Regions from separate parts of the Beduinella massiliensis genome, predicted to be linked through region 3. Evidence: predicted binding sites of a transcription regulator. Region 3 holds the regulator's gene; each other region holds the start of a gene.
What was found. The regulator NrdR, encoded in region 3, represses ribonucleotide reductase genes. The targets are predictions, from matches to a motif close to CACNANATNTNGTG.
Positions count from the first base shown of each region.

Region 1 (5,550 bases), 910 kb from region 3:
TATCAACGGCTTCATTTTATGGGTCAATGCTGTCCATTGCGGCGGCAATGGGCCGGCGGGGTCATACAAAAGAAAACGCGCATGGGAGTGAAGCAGTATGGAGGATACGCTTTGTTGGATAAGGGAACTGTACGAACGGAATTTTGTTCGCATGCACAACATAGGCAGGACGTTTATCTTTCAACGGAATTACGGTACACATGAGAACAATGCCGTGGAAGACCTGATACATGACGTATTTGAGATGCTGATAAACGACGCAGAAATCCTAAAGACCCACGCCAACATCGACGGATGGCTGACCATCACCTTGAAGTACAAGCTGATGGATTACAACAAGCACAGCCTCGTTCGGTTCAACAACGAGGTCTTTCCCGCCGAACACGTGGAATGGTACGACTTCGTCGATACCAGGCGCGCCGACCGGTCGGAGGACGCGCTGTTGGATCGGCTCATCACGGAAGAACACATGCGCCAGTTGGAGAAGCTGCTCGGCAAGGAGGACATGAAGTTCTTTTATGAATACTGTTTAGAGCACACGCCCGCCAACGAAATTGCGAAGCGTTACAACATGAGCACAAACGCGGTTTACGCCCGCGCGAACCGGCTACGCAGGAAGATTTTGAATCATCCAGAAATTTTTGCGCTCGTCATCCTCCTTTTTTTCTATTAAGCCGTAAGATTTCCGCCGCTGAATCAATAAAGATTACGTAGGGGTGTTGAAATTGGCAACGATGCGCAGAAAACAGAAGAAAGCATACCTGGCGTGGCTGAACTATGTCATCACAAAGGACGAGATGACTCGGGAGGAAGCGTTCTACATTCTCAAAGGTCAGTTGTTGCTGCCCGCGGAAGAAGTGGATTGCGGGCTGATCGACAAATGCCTGGATCATCTGTACCCGGATAGGGCGACGAGAACGTATCCGACCAAGGAGCCAACCTGGCAACGCATCATGCAGACTTATCAAGAGAAGGAGGCGAATCGCAGGAGAAAGAAGATACGGAAAAAACGGCGCAGCTTGCGCCCTGGAATTGCTATCGCGCTGTTTATCCTGCTCGCAGCCGCTGCTGGTTCAACAATCGCCTACGCCCTCGGAGTTGATGTTTGGTCGAGTTTCGTCAGTTGGACGAAGGACATTATGTCTATCGAAACGCACATATCTGCTGAACCTGAGCCGCAAACGACATCGGAATCTGTCATTCCTCCAATCGACAAACGCATCGGATTCGGTCGTGGAGATGCGTTTGACCGAGAACTGGAACGGCTCGGGATGGAACCAAGATTGCCTTCGTGGATGCCGGAAGGTCTCGAATATGATAGCTTTACCTCAGAAATCTGGGAATCAGGAACGATTTATCTAAAAGCTATTTATCGGGATCAACTGGACCGCTCATTTACTATTATTGTAGAAAAGATTAGCTCGATAGGAAATCGCTCAGACGAACTTGAGAAAAACACCAACGATCCGGTAACTTTCGGCTTAAATAATGTCGAGTTTGTTATTGCTAAGAACATTGAAAGGTTTATTATGCAATGGCAAGATAAGCCTTATGTCTTGACAATACGTGGTAACCTTACACAAGAAGAACTCGTAAAAATGGCTGAATCAATATTTATGGAGGATTAGAATCATGATGAAAAAGAAATTAGTAAGCGCGATCGTTCTTTGCTTTGTCCTGTGTTTGGGAATTTTGCCGTGTATGGCGTCTGCATCAGAGATAGTTCCGTATGCTAGTGATGTTATCGACTATACTTCACTAACACTTACAAGCTCTAACGGAAAAGTGTATGCGGATGCTCACATTGCGACGACTGACACAGCAACAAAGCTGGGATTTAAATCCGTAACGATTTATCATAAGGTTAATGGTGTTTGGAGCGTAGCGGCATCAGCGTCTGGAAAATACTCTAGCGGGACAGATGATTATACCTACTCTATTTCGTGCAGTGTGGTTTCTGGACGCGAGTACAAAGCTTCTTGTAGTTCCTATGCTGTGGTTAATGGAAAATCTGATACTGGCTCAGCTAGCGTTAATCCTATAACTTTTTAATCGTGTAACATTCACTAAGTGACCTTCCCCGTTGTCAACGCGGCAACGGGGATTTTCAGCTAATGAATCCATAAAATAATCCCTGTCCGCGATGGAAGCTGCCAGCTGAGCGGATCATGACAGAAAGAAGCACGCCGTGTCGAAGGGCGGGCTTGCGAGTACAGGGTTTCCATGGGGTTTATCGGGTAAATGCTCCTAACGCGCCCTTTTTCGTAAAAATGGAGTTACATTCGGCATCACGATACGCGAATTCGCCATGACGTCTTGATCTGGCTGCGAAAACTTCCTATCGTAAGGATATGGGAATTTACAGGAGGTTTCGCAAATGGAATCGAGACAAAACTTGGCCGAAAACCTGAAGAAGTATCGGCTCAGGCAGAATATGAAGATGGACGAATTCGCCGATTATCTGGGTATCGGCAGAACTTCCCTTTACGAACTGGAAAACATGCGCGTCAGCTGCACGCTGGACACGCTCGACGGTATCGCGTCGCATATGGGCGTCCCCGCGTCCATGCTGCTCGTGAAGGACATGGACCCGACGCAGACCCCGGCCTGCGCCCACATCGTCGATCTGTGCAGTTGCTATATGAAACTGCCGATGGAGCAGGCCAGGGAGCTGGCCGAGCACATCCTGCGGATGGGGGACATTCTGTCGTCGGCGCGCGGGGAGGAAGGTGCGTCCCATGAATGAGATCGAAGCATTGCTGCACAGGCTGGGCATCGGCGTGCGCTACGTCGGTTTTCGTTATATGGCGGTCTGCATCGATCTGGCGGTGCACGAACCGGTGCGGCTGCAAAATGTTTCAAAACGCCTGTATCCAGAGGTCGCGCGCCGCTGCGGAATCAGCGACCCGGCACAGATCGAGCGCAACCTTCGCACGGTGATCCGCATCTGCTGGGACAACGGAAACCGGCCGCTGCTGAACCTGCTGGCCGGATATACCATGATCGAGAAACCCTCGTGCGTGGAATTTATCGACATCCTGTCGGGCTACGTGCGCAGCAGGCGCGCTTCCAAGGAAGGGCCTGCGTCTTAAAGGAAGCCGGCAAAAGAAAAATACGCACCGGAGGCGGCAGGCATCGGCCTGCCGCCTTTTGACGCGCGCCCGTCCTTCGCCCGATTCGCATATTTGCGTGTTGATTCCGGGTAGGACATGTGGTATTATACTAAATGCTGCGTTGAACGATTGGGGGAAGACTATATGTTGTTTCTCCGACGACGCGATATTGGGCAGAGGTGAAAGGAGAACAAAAGGTGAACGTAAGAAAAAGAAACGGCAAAGTGGTCGCTTTTGACCGTGAATTCATAGCGCGCGCCGTCACGCTTGCGGCGGCCGCGGCGGGGGAACACGACGACGAGGCCGCGCAGCGCGTGGCCCAGGACGTGGAGGCACGCCTTGCGGAGGACGCCGGGCAGGCCGTGGACATCGAGACGATTCAGGACATGGTGGAGCAGGTGCTCTTCGAGCAGCAGCGCTTCCGCACGGCCAAGGCCTACATCCGCTACCGCATGGAGAAGGAAAAGGTCCGCGGCAAGGAGGAATGGCGGGACGGCCTCCTGAGCAAGGAGTTTTTGAGCCGCTATAAGCACGCGGCCAATCCCATGGACCAGCTCGGCTCGTTCGTCTATTCCCGCACCTATTCCCGTTACCTGCCCGCGCTCAACCGCCGCGAATTCTGGTGGGAAACCGTGCGCCGCGCGGTCGAGTACAACTGCTCGCTTGCGCCGACGAGCCGCGAGGAGGCGGAGCGCCTGTTCGACAACGTCTATCACCTGCGGCAATTCCTCTCCGGGCGCACGCTTTGGGTGGGCAATACGCCCGTCTCGCAGGCGTATCCGCTGGCGAATTATAACTGCGCCTTCGAGGTGCTGGACGATTATCACGCCTTTCACGACCTGTTCTACCTGCTGATGGTCGGCAGCGGCGTGGGCGTGCGCGTCCTCAGGGACGACGCGGCGAAGCTGCCCAAGATTCGCACGAACATCCAGATCATTCACAAGGCCTACGACCCCCGGCCGCTGGACGAGCGGCTGGAGTTTACCAACCTGACCTTCTCCACCGACACGGCCACGCTTTCCATCGGGGACTCTAAGGAGGGCTGGGCGCAGGCGCTGGACCACTACTTCGCCCTGTTGACGAACCGCGAGTACAACAAGCTGCGCAAGATCATCGTGGAGTACGACAGCATCCGCCCGCGCGGCGAACGGCTCAAGGTGTTCGGCGGCACGGCCTCCGGCTACGAGTCGATGATGGCGATGCTGGACAAGATTCATAAGGTCATCATGGCGGCGGGCGCGCGCGACGGTCAGGTGCTCACCCAGTTGAAACCGATCGACCTGCTGGACATCGCGAACATCATCGGCGAGAACGTCGTCTCCGGCGGGGTGCGCCGCACGTCGGAAATCGGACTGATCGACCAGGACGACGAGGCCTGCATCAAAGCCAAGAGCAACCTGTACCGGCAGGTGAACGGCCGGTGGGAGATCGACAAGAGCATCGCGCACCGCCAGATGAGCAATAACTCCATCTTCTATCGGCGCAAGCCCACGCGGGAGCAGCTCCACTGGCATTTGCAGCAGATGCGCTACAGCGGCGAACCGGGCTGGATCAACGAGGAAGCGGGCTTGAAGCGCCGCCCGAACTTCTGCGGCTGCAACCCCTGCGGCGAAATCCTGCTGGACAGCCACGGCCTTTGCAACCTGACGACGGTGAACGTCATGGCGTTCGTGAAGGACGGCGTGCTGGACGAGGAAGCGCTGCTGGACGCGCAGCGCCTTTCCGCGCGCGCGGGCTACCGCATGACCTGCCGCGAGCTGGAGATGCACCAGTGGAACGCCGTGCAGCAGCGCGACCGGCTGCTGGGCTGCTCGATGACCGGCTGGCAGGACATGGTGAACGCCACGGGGCTGGGCCGGGAGGAACAGGCGCGCCTGCTCGACCGCATGCGCGAGGCCGTGCACGAGGCGGCGGATCGCATTGCGGATTCGCTCGGCCAGAAGCGGCCGCTGCTCATGACGACGGTGAAGCCGGAGGGCACGCTTTCGCTGCTGCCGACGGTTTCCAGCGGCGTGCACTACTCGCACGCGCCGTACTACATCCGCCGCGTGCGCATCTCGGCCTCCGACCCGCTGTGCAAGGTCTGCGAGGAGCTGGGCTATCCGGTCTTCCCGGAGGTCGGGCAGGACGCGGAGACCTGCAAGACCAAGGTGGTGGAATTCCCCGTCAAAGCGCCGGAGGGACGCGTGAAGGCGGACGCCTCGGCCATCGAACAGCTTGAAAACTACAAGATGTTCATGACGCATTACGTGGACCACAACTGTTCCATCACGGTGCACGTGCGCGACAACGAATGGGAGCAGGTGGAGGAGTGGGTCTGGAATAACTGGGACGACGTCGTCGCGCTCTCCTTCCTCAGCTACGACGACAGCTTCTACGAACTGCTGCCGTATGAGGCGATTACGAAGGAGGAGTACGAGCGCCGCAGGGCGGAGAT
Region 1 covers NZ_LT963430.1:1,348,134-1,353,683, forward strand. The annotation lists gene C1725_RS06740 (RNA polymerase sigma factor) at 215-673, shown strand; gene C1725_RS06745 (DUF4367 domain-containing protein) at 735-1,628, shown strand; gene C1725_RS18965 (hypothetical protein) at 1,633-2,052, shown strand; gene C1725_RS06750 (helix-turn-helix domain-containing protein) at 2,378-2,746, shown strand; gene C1725_RS06755 (sporulation initiation factor Spo0A C-terminal domain-containing protein) at 2,739-3,092, shown strand; gene nrdJ (ribonucleoside-triphosphate reductase, adenosylcobalamin-dependent) at 3,311-5,550, shown strand, end outside.
Region 1: a site for NrdR is predicted at 3,252-3,265, ahead of nrdJ (ribonucleoside-triphosphate reductase, adenosylcobalamin-dependent). Genes of this name have one in related genera too.

Region 2 (5,550 bases), 150 kb from region 3:
TATGCCGACGCGGCGCACACCGCGGAGGAGAACGCCGCGCGCTTTAATGTCGATGACTTCGCGGCTGCATTCGTCCGTCTAGAAGGCGGCATCGTGCTTGACTTCCGCATCTCGTGGGCCATGCACCTGGATACCCCCGGCGACACGGTGATCCTCGGCAAGAAAGCCGCGCTGCGCATCCCCTCCACCGAGTGCTGGAACGGCACGGTCGGCGGCCCCATGAAGCTGTACACCGACGTGGCGGGCGCGCAGGTGGAGACGGTTATCCCGATCATCGAGGATGACAAGTCGAGTTTTTCGGGTCTGTTTGACCGCAAGATCCGTTCCTTCCTGGACGCGATTTTGGAAGGCAAGGCTGCGCCCGTGCCCAGCAGCCAGATCCTCTACAACCAGGCGATCATCGACGGCATCTGTAAATCCGCAAAACTGGGACGCGAGATCGAGATCGAAATTCCCGAAATTTAATCCACGGCGGGATGAAAGCCGCATACCCCGCGGAGCGGGAGGATACGGGCTATGCGCCAAAGCGGCGTCGGATTATTCCGGGAGGCCTGGTCCGGAAAAGGGCGGGCCAGCGGTAATTCGTTTCTACAAGATAGGCAGGCGTGCCATCGCGGCGCGCCTGCCTTTTGCTGTGCATGTTTAGCGTTGGGAGAAATGACGCGCCTTTAGAAAGCGGGCCACGCCGTCTGCGTCGTTCGCACCGATAACACCCGTGGCGATGCGCTTTAAGGGTTCAGCGGCGTTATCGACGGCATAGGCCTCGTCGGCTGCTTCAAAAAGCGGAATATCGTTGATAGCGTCGCCGAAGGCTACAATGCGCTCAAAGCCCAGCAGTTCCTTGAGCTTACGGGCCGCTTCGGCCTTCGTCGCCTGCGCGGGCATGAGCTCGCACCAGTATTCGGGACGGTACAGCTCCTGCTGAAAGACGCACCGACAGCCTTCGAGCTGTGAGACTTCCTCGTACAGCGGCAGAAGCGCCGCCTGCTCTCCGATGAAGGTGTAGTAGAAGACGTCGCCCGCATACAGCGCCGTCTCGTCTTCCAGCGGACGCAGCCGGGGATCGCCGCTTCGCTGGGAGAGATAGCGCCGGATGCCGTCGTTTTCCCGCGAGGGGAGCCAGGAGACGCGTTCGCGCCCTTCCACAAAGGAATAGACGAGCGGAGAGAGCGCCAGATGAGCGGCGATAGACTGAATCCGCGCGCACAGGATGGGGGAAAACGACACGCTGTGCAGGTTTTGCGCGGTTACGGGGTCGCGGATAAACGCGCCGTTGTACACGATAACCGGCAGGCACAGGTGAAGTCCGCTTGTGACGCGGCTGGCTGAGGAGAGCGAGCGGGCCGTGGCATAGGTCAGGGACAGACCGTCCTCTATCAGTGCGTTCAGCGTTTTTAGACCCGTAGGGGGGATGCGATCGTCCCGGCCGAGCAGGGTACCGTCCAGATCGGTGATAAAAAGCGTCTTCGGCATGACGGAGCTCCTTGAAAATAGAATATGAAAAGGCCGCGGTGATAAGCATCGCGGCATAAGCGGTTAAAGGGCAATCGAGTGCTTGACGCGGTCGTGCTCCTCGGCACGCTTGGCGTTGTTGAACCGGTCGAGTGTGCCCACCAGATATCCGGTGATCCGGCGGATGCGCTGGAAGGGATGGTCGGCATAGTGATAGGCGATGTCCACAAAGTCGCCGTCGATTTTCAGGTCGAGCATGTCCGGCTCACGGCCATACAGACTGACCGCGCGGGCAAGATAGGCGTTCACTTCTTCCTGCGGAAGCTGGCCGCCGGTGATTTGTACGTTGCAGGGCATGGGCATTCCTCCGTTCAAACACAATATCTTCTCTTGGTGCCTCATTATACCACATCATATAGTACTTTGCAACGGCCTGCTATACAATCCATGTACAGGCGAGAGAAATTGGCAGGAAAAAGCATGAAAATGCAGAATAATATATACAGACGGCACATAGAATTGGGTGATCATATACGCGCAATGGGAGGCATGAGCAATGCAGGCAACATATCATCGGATGTACAGCCCCAGCCTGATGCGGGATATGGAAGTCAACGTCTATGGTACGCAGGGAAAGCCCTGCGTGGTATTCCCCTCGCAAAACGGCAGATACTTTGACTTTGAGAGCTTTGACATGATCGAACCCTGCCGCCCATGGCTCGAAGCGGGAAAGCTGCGCCTGTTCTGTGTGGACAGCATCGACCGTGAAACCTGGTCCAATCGGGAGATGCCGCCCCGCAAGCGGATTGAGCGCCACGAGCTTTGGTTCCGGTATCTGACGGAGGAATTTTATCCTTGGATGATGCGGACTTGCGGAGAAGGGGAGATGCCCTTTACGATCGGCTGCTCCATGGGCGCGACGCACGCGGCGAACCTGTTTTTCCGCCGCCCGGATCTCTTCGACGGACTGATCTCGCTGAGCGGTACCTACGACGCGCGCCTATTCTTCGGCGATTACATGGACGAACTGGTCTACTACAATTCTCCCTATCAGTGCCTGAAAAACATGTGCCAGGAACATCCTTACATCAAGCTGTTCAACCGGTCGAACATTATCCTGTGCGTCGGTCAGGGAGCCTGGGAAAAGGATATGCTGGAATCGACGCGCGCAATGCAGCGGGTCTTCGAGGAAAAGGGCATCCATGCGTGGGTCGATATTTGGGGAAGCGACGTCGCCCACGATTGGATCTGGTGGCGCAAGCAGCTTCATTATTTCCTTGAAAAAATACTGGGTGAGGCATAAAACATGAAAAAGGAAAACAAAAGACGCGTGCAGCTCGCACCGGCCCTCGTGCCGGTGCTGCTCTTTGCGCTGGTGCTTGTGCTGGTGATCTGGCATTCCGCCTCCTCGCGGCCCGCGGCCCCGGCCGATCTGCAGGAGCGCGAGAACACCGTGGCGAACGTGTTGGGGCAGACAGAGCTGTTTTTGCCGGGCGACCTCAAGCTCGAATCGTTTTATGAAAACTACACGGGCATTCGCAATTGCAGACGAATCGGAGCTGTCGCCTTGAGCGCTGAGCAGAGCGCCTTTTTGGCAGCGCTCCCTTGGCCGGCTTTGCCGGTGCCGGAAGACGTGCGCGCGGAAATCCTCGAGCCCGAATCCGATATCTACAGCGTGTACGAACCGTACGAGCCGCTTCGGGCGGCCGCACAGGAAGCGGATGGAAAGTATCTCCTGTTCGACCGCAGCGGGGACGGCCCGATGGACGGGTGTGCGTACTGGTCGAGCCAGTTTACCCTGCTCGTATGGGATGAGGCGGGAGACCGGCTGTACTTCATGACGTGGGACGCCTGATCTATCCGCGGGAAGGGTAGCGCTGCTGAAGTGCATAAAAGAGCGGCTTCGTGCTTTGAAAGAAAATCCTTTCAAAAGACGAAGCCGCTCTTGGGGTTGATCAGACCATCGGGCGTCCCTCGAACAGCGCGCGCTTGAACCCGTGGATTCGCACATAATAGGCGGCGATCAGCAGCGCCGCGGCGCCTGTCCAGGCGGCGATTTCCGCATAGTAGATTCCTTCCTGACCGATGAACCGGGGAAGCAGCCAGGCGACGCCCACGCGCATGACGAGCTCCACAAAGCCGGAAATCATCGGGATTACCGTATCGCCCATGCCCTGCAGCGCAGAACGGTACACGTGCAGCAGGTAGAGGATGAAGAGGATGCTGCTCATCACGCACAGGTATCGGTAGGCGATGTCGAGCACCTCTGCCGCGCTGCCGCTCGATTCCGAGACGAACAGGCTGAGGATGGAGCGTCCCCAAGCGAACATGGCGGCGCTGATACAAAGCGCGGTGGCGACGCCCATGAGGGCGGCGGCACGCAAGCCCTTTTGAATGCGCGCAAGCTGCTGAGCGCCGAGGTTTTGTCCGGTAAACGTGGCCATCGAAAAGCCGAAGGAAGTCGCGGCGATTTCCAGCAGGCCGTACAGCTTGTTCGTGGCGGTAAAGCCGGCGACGAACAGGAAACCGAACCCGTTGACGACGTACTGTACGCCCATGCCACCCACGGCGATGATGGCGTTTTGCAGGGCCATCGGCGTGCCGAGTCGAACCAGCGTGCGGATGCAGACAGGGTCGGGTACGAAGTCCTTACGCGTCAGGCGCAGCATCGGCAGGTTGAAGACCGCGCGCAGACAAAACAGCGCGGAGAAGATCTGCGCGATGACCGTTGCGGCCGCGGCGCCCGCAACCCCCCAATGAAAGATGACCACAAACAGGAGGTCCAGCGCGATGTTGATGACCGAGGCGATCAGCATCGCGATGAGCGGGGTGCGGCTGTCGCCCAACGCGCGCAGCAAAGAAGCGAGGATGTTGTAAAACATCACGACGCAAAGCCCGGCGAACATCACGCGAAGATACGTCAGCGCCAGGTCCAGAACGTTGGCGGGCGTGTTGAGCAGGAGGAGCACGGGACGGGCGATGCATTCGCTGACCAGCGTCAGCACGACGGCGATGACGGCGCCGAGCAGGGCGCTCATGCCTACCGCCTTGCGCAGCCCCTGGAGATCGCCAGCGCCGAAGCGCTGCGCGATGGGGATGGAAAAGCCGCCGGTGAAGCCCGTGACGATGCCCAGCGTCATCCAGTTCAGCCAGTCGGCCGCACCGAGGGCGGCCAGCGCTTCAACACCCGCGAACTGCCCGACGATCGCCGTGTCCACCGTGGTATAAAGCTGCTGGAAGACGTTGCCCAGCATCAGCGGCAGCGCGAAGGTCAGAATCAACTTCGCGGGGCTGCCGTGTGTCATGTCCTTAACGTGTGCGCTCATGTGATGCCTCCATCTTTGGGGTTACGTAGTCAAGAATAGCATGGCGATGCCCCAAAGTCAAGCGGTCGAAGACCGCGTCTTGACAAACCCCAGGGCTGACGATATGCTTACAGAAAGTCGACAAATTAGGAAGGAAGAAAAAATGCGCTTCTTGCACCTTTCAGACCTGCACCTGGGCAAGCGGGTGCACGGCTTTTCCATGATTGAAGATCAAGCACACGTGCTGCATCAAATAGAAGAAATCGCCAAAAGCGTGACGCCGGATGCCGTGCTGATCGCGGGGGACCTTTACGACAAGGGCGTGCCGCCTACCGAAGCGGTCGGTCTGCTGGATGGGTTCCTCACGCGCCTGCTGAGCCTGAAAATCCCCGTGTTGGTGACGAGCGGCAACCACGATTCGCCGGAACGGCTTTCGTTTGCGGGGGACATACTCGACGCTTCGGGGCTCTACATCGCGGGCGTGCTGCAAAGCAAAGTCAAGTGTGTGCGCCTTACGGACGCCTGGGGGCCGGTGGACTTTTATCTGCTGCCCTTTGTAAAAGCCGCGAAGGCCGCCGCACTGCATCCGCAGGCGGACATCGAAAACTGCGACGATGCCGTCCGCGCGATGCTCACGGACATTCCACGCGAGGCGGGCGTGCGTCGGGTGCTGCTGGCGCACCAGCTCGTCGCTGCGCCGGGCGAACAGGTCGAGCGCTGCGACTCGGAGACGCTGCAGCTCGGCGGCACGGACGCTGTGCTGGCCGATGCGTTCGACGCGTTTGACTACGTG
Region 2 covers NZ_LT963430.1:2,403,365-2,408,914, reverse strand. The annotation lists gene C1725_RS11680 (Gfo/Idh/MocA family oxidoreductase) at 1-465, shown strand, start outside; gene C1725_RS11675 (HAD hydrolase family protein) at 643-1,473, opposite strand; gene nrdD (anaerobic ribonucleoside-triphosphate reductase) at 1,537-1,809, opposite strand; gene C1725_RS11665 (alpha/beta hydrolase-fold protein) at 2,009-2,755, shown strand; gene C1725_RS11660 (hypothetical protein) at 2,759-3,307, shown strand; gene C1725_RS11655 (MATE family efflux transporter) at 3,408-4,778, opposite strand; gene C1725_RS11650 (exonuclease SbcCD subunit D C-terminal domain-containing protein) at 4,921-5,550, shown strand, end outside.
Region 2: a site for NrdR is predicted at 1,860-1,873, ahead of nrdD (anaerobic ribonucleoside-triphosphate reductase). Genes of this name have one in related genera too.

Region 3 (5,550 bases):
TGAACGCCGCAGGGAAACCCTCCGGAAAGGTCGGGAAGGGCTGATCGAGCTTTACGCCGGCGATTTCCCAATGGCCGGTCGTCGTGTCCTTGCCTGCGGAGACCTCGCGCATGCGGGCATAGGCGGCAATCGGCGCGGGTTGTGTCTCGCCAAACCCGGCGCCCTCGATGTTGCAAAGCCCCAGCTTCATCAGGTACGGAATGCGCGTATGGCAGGCATTCACCACGTGGCGCAGCGTGTGCGCCCCTGCGTCGCCGTAGTCCGCGGCATCCGGCAGAGCGCCGATACCGACGCTGTCCAGAACAATCAGGATTACTTTTTTACGGTTCATATAGCTTCCCCTCCGGCCTGCGCGCTGTGCGCGGCCCTTACTGCTCGTTTCAGAATCAACCCATCGTACTTTGCGCATCCGCGCATCCTGCATTTTGGCTTTGCAGCCGTACGCGCTCCGCTAGCATGGCGATCAGCTCGCTGTTCGTCGGTTTGCCGCGCTGCGGATCCATCGTGTTGCCGAACACTGCGTACAGAAGCTGTGGGCTCGCATGATTGACGGTGCTCTCGATGGCATGCCGAATTGCGCGCTCCACGAGCGTAGGCGTGGTTCCATACTTATGAGCGACCCATCGATAGACGCAGCCGTTCAAATTCTTGGAAAGCTCCAGGTTGACCGAGGCGATAGCGGAGGATGTGGCCAGATACGCAAAACCCAGCAGCGCACTGTTCATGCCGATCTGCATGAGCAGCTTCGAGGCCAATTCCGTCCGTTCACTGATGCGCATAAAAGCAATTTTGCTCAAAGGCTGCCGTTCGACGGTCTTCTTGAAGTTTGAAATTTCGCGCGCGCATTCCTGTTTCGCCCAAAGCGCGTCCGCCCCCTGTTCGAGCAGGGCTTCTGTCCGCTCCATCAAAGCGGGGGCCGTCATAGCCGCTATAAAGGGCAGCTTTTCGATCGTGCCATCCTTCAGACGCTGCAAAAACGCGGCACAGTCGAGACCCGGAAGAAACGCATCCATGATGACCGCGTCCGGCAGCCACGCGCCCGTCATCTTCAACGCGCTAAGCCCGCTTGGCGTTGCGCCGATCAGATCCCACTCCGGGTCGCGCAGGATTTCCGATTGCAAAAATGCGGAAAGGTTCTGATCGTTCAAAGCGACCAGAACCCGAAAAGGAGCCTGCATGTTTTCTCCCCCCATCTTGCTTCTTGCAAGACGGGTATTCGCCACAGCATGCGCAAAGTCCTTCCTCTTTTACGCAGCGGTCGCCTGTTTTGATTGCTCCAGCATCCACTCGATGTACATGCCGTATCCCTGGGTCGGGTCGTTCACGTACACGTGCGTGACCGCACCGATGATGTATCCGTCCTGCAGGATTGGGCTTCCGCTCATCCCCTGTACGATGCCGCCCGTCGTTTCAAGCAGTTCCGGATCCGTTACGCGCAAAATCATTCCCTTCTGCGAAGCGCTTCCCTGTGAAACGCAGCGGGTGATCTCCACCTCGTATTCCTTGATCGTATCACCGTCTACCGTAGAGAGGATGCTCGCCTTTCCTTCGTGAACGTTGCTTCTGGAACCGACCGGGAGTCCATTCGGATAGAGCAGGTTTACGACCGCTTCGTCGCTCTTGCCGTAGATACCGAACTGATTGTTGAGCAGAATATTTCCGAACGTCTCTCCTTCCTTCAGGAAGGAACCCTTCAGCTCGCCCGGCTCGCCGCGCTGACCCTTCAGAACGTCCACGATGTGTGCATGCATGACGTTCCCCTCGCGGACAGTCAGGAATTCCCCGGTGTCCACGTCCGTGATAGCATGTCCGAGCGCGCCGAAGTACCCGCTGTCCGGGTCGTAAAACGACAGCGTACCCACGCCTGCCGTGCTGTCCCGCACCCAGACTCCGAGCCGGTATTTCCCGTCGATCGCGTCCACCACCGGCGATACGTTCAGGTGCACCTGTTTGCCCGTACGCTTCACGACCACCTCGACGGTCGCGTTTCCCAGCTTGTTCACGACCTCCGCCAGGTGCTCCGCGCTTTGAATTTCCTGCCCGCCGATAGAGCAGATGAGGTCTCCGGGCTTCAGCCCCGCCTTTTTCGCGGGATTCGACGCGCCGCCGGAGAGGTCGGAGGTTCCCACGACTAAAACGCCGCTCGTGTGCAGCGCCACGCCGATCGCCTGTCCGCCGGGGACGAGGATCTTTTGATCCTGCACCTGTACGTCGACGTTTTTAAACGGCCAGCTTCCAAACAGCGAAAGCTGCACCTGCGCCTGACCGGCGTTTACGGCCGCGAGCTCCACGTCGGTTCTCGCCACGTCCGACAGCGTCTCGTCGCCGGAGGAAATCACGGCTGCGTCCTGCTGGTTCATGCGCACCTTTAAGGGAAGCCCCCATGCTAGGCGCACCTCCTGTCCTTCCCGAAGCACGAGCGCGTCTGGAAGGCTCGTCAACTGCTGCACCGGCGTCGAATAGTTAACGGCGACAACGAGCAGACTGAGTACGACTCCGATGATTTTTTTAAGACGTTTTTGATTCATAAAAAAACAACCCTTTCCCAAAGCCATTCCATCGCTTTATCACGCCTACGATGCGCAAAAAAACGATGAAATATGCCGGTAAAGGGTTGCCAGGGATGTGCTCACCTGCCGCTCAGCGCTCTTTTTCCTGCTCCTTCTCCCCGCTGGGAGCGTTCTCCGCGAGCAACTGGCTCAGCTCATGCATAAAGGACTGAATATCCTTGAACTGCCGGTAAACCGACGCAAAGCGTATGTAAGAGACCTCGTCGAGCTTGCGCAGACCTTCCATCGCCATCTCGCCGATTCGCTGCGTCGTCACTTCCTGCTCCATGGAGTTGAGCATCGCCATCTCGATTTCGTTGACCAGCGCTTCGATATCCGCAATGGCGACGGGACGCTTTTCGCACGCCTTTACGAGCCCGCGGCGGATCTTGTCGGCGTCAAACGGCTCGCGCCGGCGATCCTTCTTGATGACCAGCAACGGAAGCGTCTCGATTTTCTCATAAGTGGTAAAGCGCCGCCCGCAGCGTTCGCATTCGCGGCGCCTGCGAATCGCACCGTCCTCCGTGGGGCGGGAATCGACCACGCGGCTGTCCGTACAGTTGCAAAAGATACATTTCATGAAAGTGCCTTCCTTTCGAAACGCCGGAATTCGTTTGAACTATTATAACCGAATCCCTGCGAATCGTAAAGAAAAATTGTCAGCTCTGCGTGTCGTCCAGGCAAACGAGGATGACGTCGTCCCCGATTTTCTGAATAAGCTGCCATGGAATGACCACACCGCTGCGCTCTCCCTTGATGAGCTGCCACGCGCTGAACGCGCCCGGCACCACGATCGCCTGCACGCGTCCGTCCTGCGGGCAAAACTCCAGGTCCATCACCTTGCCCAGCACGCGCCCGTCGGGCACGTTCACGACATCCTTGTTTCTCAGCTCGGACAGGCTCATAAGATTCCCCCTCCCTCGCATACTCTATTGTATGCGAGAGCGCATCAGCAGGCAGCTTGTCACACGAAAAAAGGCGGATTAATCCCGCCTCACAGAGCATCAACACAGTAACGGAATGTCAGAGAGGATGCATGAAGGGGAGACTTCCCCTTCATGTGGAATCGTATCGACCGGCTTTGCCGGTCGGGCGGGGCGTTTTCCGTAGTCCAATGCGGAGCATTTGCGGAGGAAAACTTCCCCGTAACATTCGTGCAAAGTGTGTATTCATTTTGCACGAGACGGGTTGATTCCGCCTGCAGGCTCTACATGTATTTGCGCATGTGTGAAAGTGCCGTCTTTTCCAGGCGGGACACCTGCGCCTGCGAGATGCCGATTTCGCTCGCCACTTCCATTTGCGTGCGCCCATCGAAAAAGCGCATCTTCAGAATATGCTTCTCGCGCTCGCTCAACCGGTGCATGGCCTCGCGTATGGCGATTCCCTCCAGCCAATCCTCGTCGTTTGTCTTTTCATCCTTCACCTGATCCATGATGTACAGCGCGTCCCCGCCGTCGTTGTAAACGGGCTCAAAGAGCGATATCGGGTCCTGGATCGCCTCCAGTGCGAGCACGACGTCCTCGCAGGGAAGCTCCATGTGCTTGGCAAGTTCCTGGATCGTAGGCTCTCGGCCGAGCGTCGAGGCCAGCCGGTCCCTCGCGGATAGCGCCTTGTAGGCGATATCGCGCAGCGAGCGGCTTACGCGAATCGGGTTATTGTCCCGAAGGTAGCGCCGGATCTCGCCGATAATCATCGGCACCGCATACGTCGAAAAACGCACGTTCTGCGTCACGTCGAAGTTGTCCAGTGCCTTGATGAGCCCGATGCAGCCGACCTGAAACAGGTCGTCTACGTTTTCCCCGCGGTTGTTGAATCGCTGAATGACGCTGAGCACCAGCCGCAGATTGCCGCGGATGAATTCTTCCCGCGCTTTTTGATCTCCCCCGTGCACGAGCGGAAACAGCTCGCGCATCCGTTCGTTTGTCAGCACTGGAAGTGTGGATGTATCCACCCCACAGATTTCTACTTTGTTCGTCGCCATGCATTCTCCCTCCGTCCTTGCCGGATGGGAGCATTATTGCCTTGGCCTGTGCGTTTTATGCGTCAGCCCATGCGCACCATGTCCTTTTGAAGCCTGCCCAGAATGCGCTTTTCGAGCCTGGATATGTAGGACTGAGAAATGCCCAGAATGTCCGCAACCTCCTTTTGTGTCTTCTCCTTTCCTCCCTTGAGCCCAAAGCGCAGGTACATAATGTTCTTTTCACGCGAGGACAGCCGGCTCAGGGCAGAAGCCAACAGCTGCTTTTCGACGCCCTCTTCGACGGAGCGGTAGACCATATCCCCCTCGGTTCCAAGGATGTCGGAAAGCAGGAGCTCATTACCATCCCAATCTGTGTTCAGCGGCTCGTCAAGCGAAACTTCGAGCTTCGTCCGGTTGTTCCGGCGCAAAAACATGAGAATTTCATTCTCGATGCACCGGGAGGCGTAGGTTGCGAGCTTGATCTTCTTATCGGGATCAAACGTGTTGACCGCCTTGATAAGTCCGATGGTGCCGATGGATATCAAATCCTCGATTCCCACGCCTGTATTTTCAAACTTTCTGGCGATGTAGACGACCAGACGCAGATTGCGCTCGATTAACAGGCTCTTCACCTGCGGGTCGCGCTGCTTGAGGCGCTGCATGAGCGCCAGTTCCTCCTCGTGCGACAGAGGCGCGGGCAGCGTGTCGCTCCCGCCGATGTATCCCACCGTCGTCTCCGGCACGCGGTTCAGGATCGTCAATAGCCGCGCCCGCGCCTGTGTCGTAAACCCCCAAATGTCCGTCGTGCTGCACTGCATCATCTTTCCATCTACCTCTCTTTCGTTTTCACGAAACGTTTTATACAAGGGAGAACGGTACGAGCGCGCCCTCCGGCAGAGGACGCGGCGCTACGGCCATGACGGCCTGCACCTCGCACCATGCATCCCTTTGTCTGACCCAAACCCTGGGATGAAAGCACATCGCCATCTCCGTACCGCAGACGCCTGCCATGGCCAACAGCCTGAACCCGGGCGGCAGGGT
Region 3 covers NZ_LT963430.1:2,254,439-2,259,988, forward strand. The annotation lists gene C1725_RS10980 (phosphopentomutase) at 1-331, opposite strand, end outside; gene C1725_RS10985 (sporulation initiation factor Spo0A C-terminal domain-containing protein) at 387-1,178, opposite strand; gene spoIVB (SpoIVB peptidase) at 1,248-2,528, opposite strand; gene nrdR (transcriptional regulator NrdR) at 2,641-3,129, opposite strand; gene C1725_RS11000 (PRC-barrel domain-containing protein) at 3,209-3,454, opposite strand; gene sigG (RNA polymerase sporulation sigma factor SigG) at 3,757-4,530, opposite strand; gene sigE (RNA polymerase sporulation sigma factor SigE) at 4,593-5,330, opposite strand; gene C1725_RS11015 (sigma-E processing peptidase SpoIIGA) at 5,368-5,550, opposite strand, start outside.

Region 4 (5,550 bases), 1.2 Mb from region 3:
GCATCTCCGCCACGTGGACGGTCTGCCCGAAGAGGTTTTCGCGATCGTGCGCCGCCCACTCATCCGCAACTTCCGCCATAGGGGAAGAAGGGGTAATCGGGTAGATCGCTGCCACGTCGCTGAACGCATAAGCGACATGGCTGACGGCGGTATTGCCGTCAACGGTCATTTTTGTGGCCATGGGAATTACCTCCTTATGTAAGTCAAGGATACGCAACTTGGCAGGGGTATACGTCTCCGCATACCCTCATCGGTTATATTATAAGGGTGTAAAAAAGCCCTGTCAACCGATTCCGGGGAGAATCCTCCTTCTATTTGTCTTTTTTTAAGCAAAATCTTTTAGCGCGTCAGATATATTTCATAAAGCTGCGGGAAAGCGGCTGAGGACGCTGTGCCCCCGCTGCGCCCAGCGTTTCCCCTCATTTCCGCAAGCCTCGGCGCTGCCGCAAAAAACGCGCAAAAAAAGACGGAGCATTTTCTCCGTCCCCGGCCATCGGCAAAGCTGATGGCCTCGTGCAAAATGAATGACCATTTCGCACGAATGCCACGGGAGGTTTTTCTCCGCAAATGCTGCGCATTTGCGTGCAGCGAGCGAAGCGAGTAGGGCCGAGGACAGCGCGAAGCGCTCCGCAGACCCGTACCCTGCGTCCGAAGGGGGCAGGGCGCAGCAGGCAAAGCCGGTCGATACGATTCCATAGGAAGGGGAAGTCTCCCCTTCATGCATCCCTTCCCGCATAACGGTGCTTTGTCGATGATCTGAGATTCCCCGTTCTTTTTTCTTTACCACGCCGGCGGCTCCCAGCGAACCGCCTCGCCCGTCGTCAGGCTCTTCCTTACGTCGATCAGCCGCTGGTTGCGGCTGCCGCAAAAGCGCAGCTCCAGCGAACGCTCCCGGAGGATGAACGGCCCGTCCACGAGCACGTCCGTCTCCGAAAGCAGCGCCATCCGGTCCGGGTCGCCCTCCGCGAGCAGCTTTTCAAAGACGTACCCCGTATACGTCCACACGTTCTTGCCCAGCGCGTGCGCGGCGCGCGCGATTTCATGGCAGGCGGCCGCCTGCAAAAAGGGCTCGCCGCCCGAAAGGGTGAGCCCCGATTCCAGCGGGTTTTCGCGCAGCCCGGCTATGATCTTTTCCGTATCCACGACGCGCCCGCCCGCCGGGTCGTGCGTCTCCGGATTGTGGCACCCGGCGCAGCCGTGCGGGCAGCCCTGGGTGAACACGGTCAGGCGGATGCCCGGCCCGTCCACGATCGAATCGGACGTGGTACCCGCGATGCGAATCTCCATGCAGCATTCCCCCTCTAATCCGTCCAGCCAAACGCGAGGGGCGAAGGCCTGCGCCCCCGCCCCCTGCGAATCCTCAAATGCCGTGCTTTACGCGGTCGCGTTCCTCGGCGCGCTTGCCGTTGTTGAAGCGCTCCAGCGTGCCCACCAGGTAACCCGTGATGCGGCGGATGCGTTCAAAGTGCACCTCTTCCTCCGCGCGGCCGCAGCAGGGGCAGGTATCGCCGATGATGCCGTTAAAGCCGCAGACCGGATCGCGGTCTATCGGGTGGTTGATCGAGCCGTAGCCGATGCCCGCGTCGTGCATACAGCGCACGACCGCCTCGAAGGCGTCCAGGTTCTGCGTGGGGTCGCCGTCCATCTCGACGTAGCTGATATGGCCCGCGTTGGTGAGCTCGTGATAGGGCGCTTCCAGGCGGATCTTGTCAAAGGCGCTGATCGGGTAGTAAACCGGAATGTGGAAGCTGTTGGTGTAGTATTCGCGGTCCGTGACGCCGGGGATGGAGCCGTAGCGCTCGCGGTCCATCTTGACGAAGCGGCCGGAAAGCCCCTCCGCGGGGGTGGCGATCAGGGTGTAATTCATGTGGGTCTTCTGGCTCTCGTCGTCCATGCGCCTGCGCATGTGGCCGATGATTTCAAGGCCCAGGTTCTGCGCCGCCATGCTCTCGCCGTGGTGCTTGCCCAGCAGCGCCTTGAGCGTCTCCGCCAGACCAATAAAGCCGATAGAAAGGGTGCCGTGCTTCAAAACCTCGCGCACCTCGTCGTCCCAGCCGAGCTTTTCGCTGTCCATCCAGACGTGTTCGCCCATCAGGAAAGGAAAGTTCTTCACGCGCTTGCGCGCCTGAATCTCAAAGCGCTCGTTGAGCTGGCCGATCACCAGGTCGATGCGCTCGTCCAGCAGCTTGAAGAAGCGCTCGACGTCCCCGTGCGTCTCGATCGCCAGGCGCGGCAGGTTGATCGATGTGAACGACAGGTTGCCGCGGCGGTTGCACACCTCACGCGTCGGGTCGTAGACGTTGCCGATCACGCGCGTGCGGCAGCCCATGTAGGCGATTTCCGTCTCCGGATGGCCGGGCTTGTAATATTTGAGGTTGAAGGGCGCGTCCACAAACGAAAAATTCGGGAACAGCCGCTTGGCGCTCGTCTTGATCGCCTGGCGGTACAGGTCGTAGTTGGGCTCGCCAGGGTTGTAGTTGACGCCCTCCTTCACGCGGAAGATCTGGATCGGGAAGATCGGCGTCTCGCCGCCGCCCAGGCCGTTTTCCGTCGCGGTCAGCAGATTTCGGATGGCCATGCGCGCCTCTGGGGACGTATCCATGCCGTAGTTGATGGAGGAGAAGGGCGTCTGCGCGCCCGCGCGGGAATGCATGGTGTTCAGGTTATGGATGAACGCCTCCATCGCCTGGAAGGTGCGGCGGTCGGTATCCTCCCATGCGCGGTGCTGCGCGAAGTCCGCGATGCGGCGGGCGGTCGCCTCGTCGGTCTTCTGCAGCAGCAGCGCGTGCTCCGCCGTGTCGTACGCCTCCGTGCGCTCCAGGGTGGGCTCAAGCCCCTGCTCCTTGAGCGCCTTCAGCATCGCGCGCGCGGTGTCGTCCCCGTTCGCGTCGTCCGCGAGCAGCTCCAGCGCGCCGGACAGGCGCGCGCGGTAGGTCTTGACGAACGTCTTGTGGACGCCCGGCGCCATGCCGTAATCGAAGTTGACGATCGACTGGCCGCCGTGCTGGTCGTTCTGATTGGACTGGATCGCGATGCAGGCGAGCGCGGAATAGCTCTGAATGTCCTGCGGCTCGCGCAGGACGCCGTGTCCGGTGGAGAAGCCGCCCTTGAACAGCTCGACGATGTCGATCTGCGTGCAGGTGGTCGTCAGCGTCAGAAAGTCCAGATCGTGGATGTGGATGTCGCCCTCGCGGTGCGCCTTCGCGTGCTCGGGGTTGAGCACGTACATGTCGTAGAACATCTTCGCGCCTTCGGAGCCGTACTTGAGCATCGTACCCATCGCGGTGTCGCCGTTGACGTTCGCGTTTTCGCGCTTGATGTCCGACTCCGAGGCGTCCTTAAACGTGATGTCCTCGAAGATCTTCATCAGGCGCGTGTTCATTTCGCGCGCGCGGCTGCGCTCCGCGCGGTAGAGGATGTACGCCTTGGCCGTTCGCACGTAGCCGTTTTCGATCAGCTTCTTTTCGACCATGTCCTGTACGTCCTCTACGGTCGGCACGTCGATGTCCTCGTCGCGGTCGAGCTCCGCGACGACCTGGCGCGTCAATTCCTGCGCCGTATCGCGCCCTTTCGCGCTCCCCGTCGCCGCAAACGCCTTCAGGATCGCATCCTCGATCTTCTCCGCTTCAAAAGGAACCTGCCGCCCGTCGCGCTTCTTGATGGTATCCGTCATTGCCCGCATCCTCCTTATGGTCTATCCCCCAGTGCCCGATAGCACAATTTGTATTCTCAAGCAAAAGCAGCACAACATCTTGTATATTCCGCCGTTTCGCAACGCTCCCCATTATATCAGCACGGCGCGGGATATTCAAGGGGAACACACAGAGAAAACGCGCTTTTTTCCTTTGCATGAAACTCCATCCAGATTGGCAGACTGAAGAAAGCGAGGCAAGGGAGGCGGGGACGATGGCGCAAAACGCCTATAAATGGAAGATCGGCGCGTATTATGCAGCGGAGTACGCCGCCTCAAGCGCGTGGAACGGCTTTGTGACGCTCTACTACGCCGCGCGCGGCATGGACGTGGGCCAGGTGAGCCTGCTCATGGCGTCCGGCCCGCTGGTGGCGCTCGCCGCCCTGCCGCTCACCGGCTACGCAGCCGACCGCGCCCCCAGCCGCAACGCCGTGCACCGGCTGCTGTTCGCCTGCTGCGCCGCGTGCAGCCTGCTCTTTCTGCGGGCGGAAGGTTTCTGGACGCTGCTGCTGTACACCTGCCTGTTCTCCTTCTTTTCCACCTGCATCGCGCCCATGGGCGAAACGGTGACGCTCAGCTACCTGCATCGGGAAGGACTGCCCTTCGGCCGTCTGCGCATGGCGGGCACGCTCTCCTACGCGCTTTGCAGCTATGCGCTGGGCGCGCTGCTGGATGGAAGCATCGAGCGCTTCGTCCCCATCGTGTGCGCCGCCTACGCGCTGGGTGGGCTCTGCAGCCTGCTGCTGCCCTCCGTGCCCACGGGGGAGCACAAAAAGCGCCCGCGCTTTCTTTCCCTTCTCAAAAAGAAGGAGCTGCGGACGCTGCTCGCCTTCGCGCTCTGCCTTCAGGCGGCGCAGGGGGTGTTTTATACGCTGTACGGCCTGCTCATGACACAGACGCTCGGCGGCTCGCGGGCGGACGTGGGGCTGGGCACGCTCGTGGGCACGCTCGCGGAGGTTCCCTTCCTGCTCTTCGCGGACAGACTGCTCCGCCGCTTCGGGGCGCCCCGTCTGCTGATCGCCTCCGCCGCAGGGCTTAGCCTGCGCTTTCTCGTGATGGGCCTCATCCCCTCCCGCGGCGCGGCCATCGCCTCGCAGGCCCTTTGCGCGTGCGGCATCATCGTCTGCGCGTTCGCCATGGCGCAATACGTGAGCCTCTCCGTGCCCCGCGACAGCGCTGCCTCCGGCCAGATGCTGCTCTACGTCGCCACCTACGCCGTGGCCCGGGCGCTGGGCAGCCTGATTTCCTTTGCGCTCAGCCGCTTTGTGTCGCTGCCCGCGTCCTTTCTTTGCTGCGCGGGGCTGTGCGCGCTTGCGCTCGCCCTCTTTTTTCGCGCGCTGCTGCGCCTGCCGGGGCTGCCAAACGAAGAAGCGTAGAAGCGCAAAAACCGCCCGCCGCTGCGCGGTGGACGGTTCGTTTCGCGGTGTTAAACCAGACGCAGGCCGTTTTGCGCCTGCTCATTGTGGTAGCGCTCCAGCAGTGCCTTGATGCGGTTCCAGGGGTTGAGCAGACCGGAAAGCGTGCGGTCGTGGTTGAGGGTCGCGATGATGTAGGCGATGTACTTGGACATGTCCGCCTCCACGAACCAGGGCGCCTTCAGCAGCTCCGGCGTGCGGTAGGTCAGGTTCGTCGCCATGATCTTGGTGATGATTCCCTCTTCATAGGCACGGTTGAACGCGTCGATGCCGTTGGTGAACAGCGCAAAGGTGCCCGCGGCGTAAATGCGCCTTGCCCTGCGGGCTTTGAGCTCGTGCGCGAGGTCGAGGATCGACTCGCCGCTGGAGATGATGTCGTCGGCCACGAAGACGTCCTTGCCCTCGACCGACTCGCCCAGGTACTCGTGCGCGATGATCGGGTTG
Region 4 covers NZ_LT963430.1:1,102,512-1,108,061, reverse strand. The annotation lists gene nifJ (pyruvate:ferredoxin (flavodoxin) oxidoreductase) at 1-181, opposite strand, end outside; gene nrdG (anaerobic ribonucleoside-triphosphate reductase activating protein) at 781-1,287, opposite strand; gene C1725_RS05660 (anaerobic ribonucleoside triphosphate reductase) at 1,361-3,673, opposite strand; gene C1725_RS05655 (MFS transporter) at 3,907-5,067, shown strand; gene C1725_RS05650 (ribose-phosphate diphosphokinase) at 5,118-5,550, opposite strand, start outside.
Region 4: a site for NrdR is predicted at 3,744-3,757, ahead of C1725_RS05660 (anaerobic ribonucleoside triphosphate reductase). Genes of this name have one in related genera too.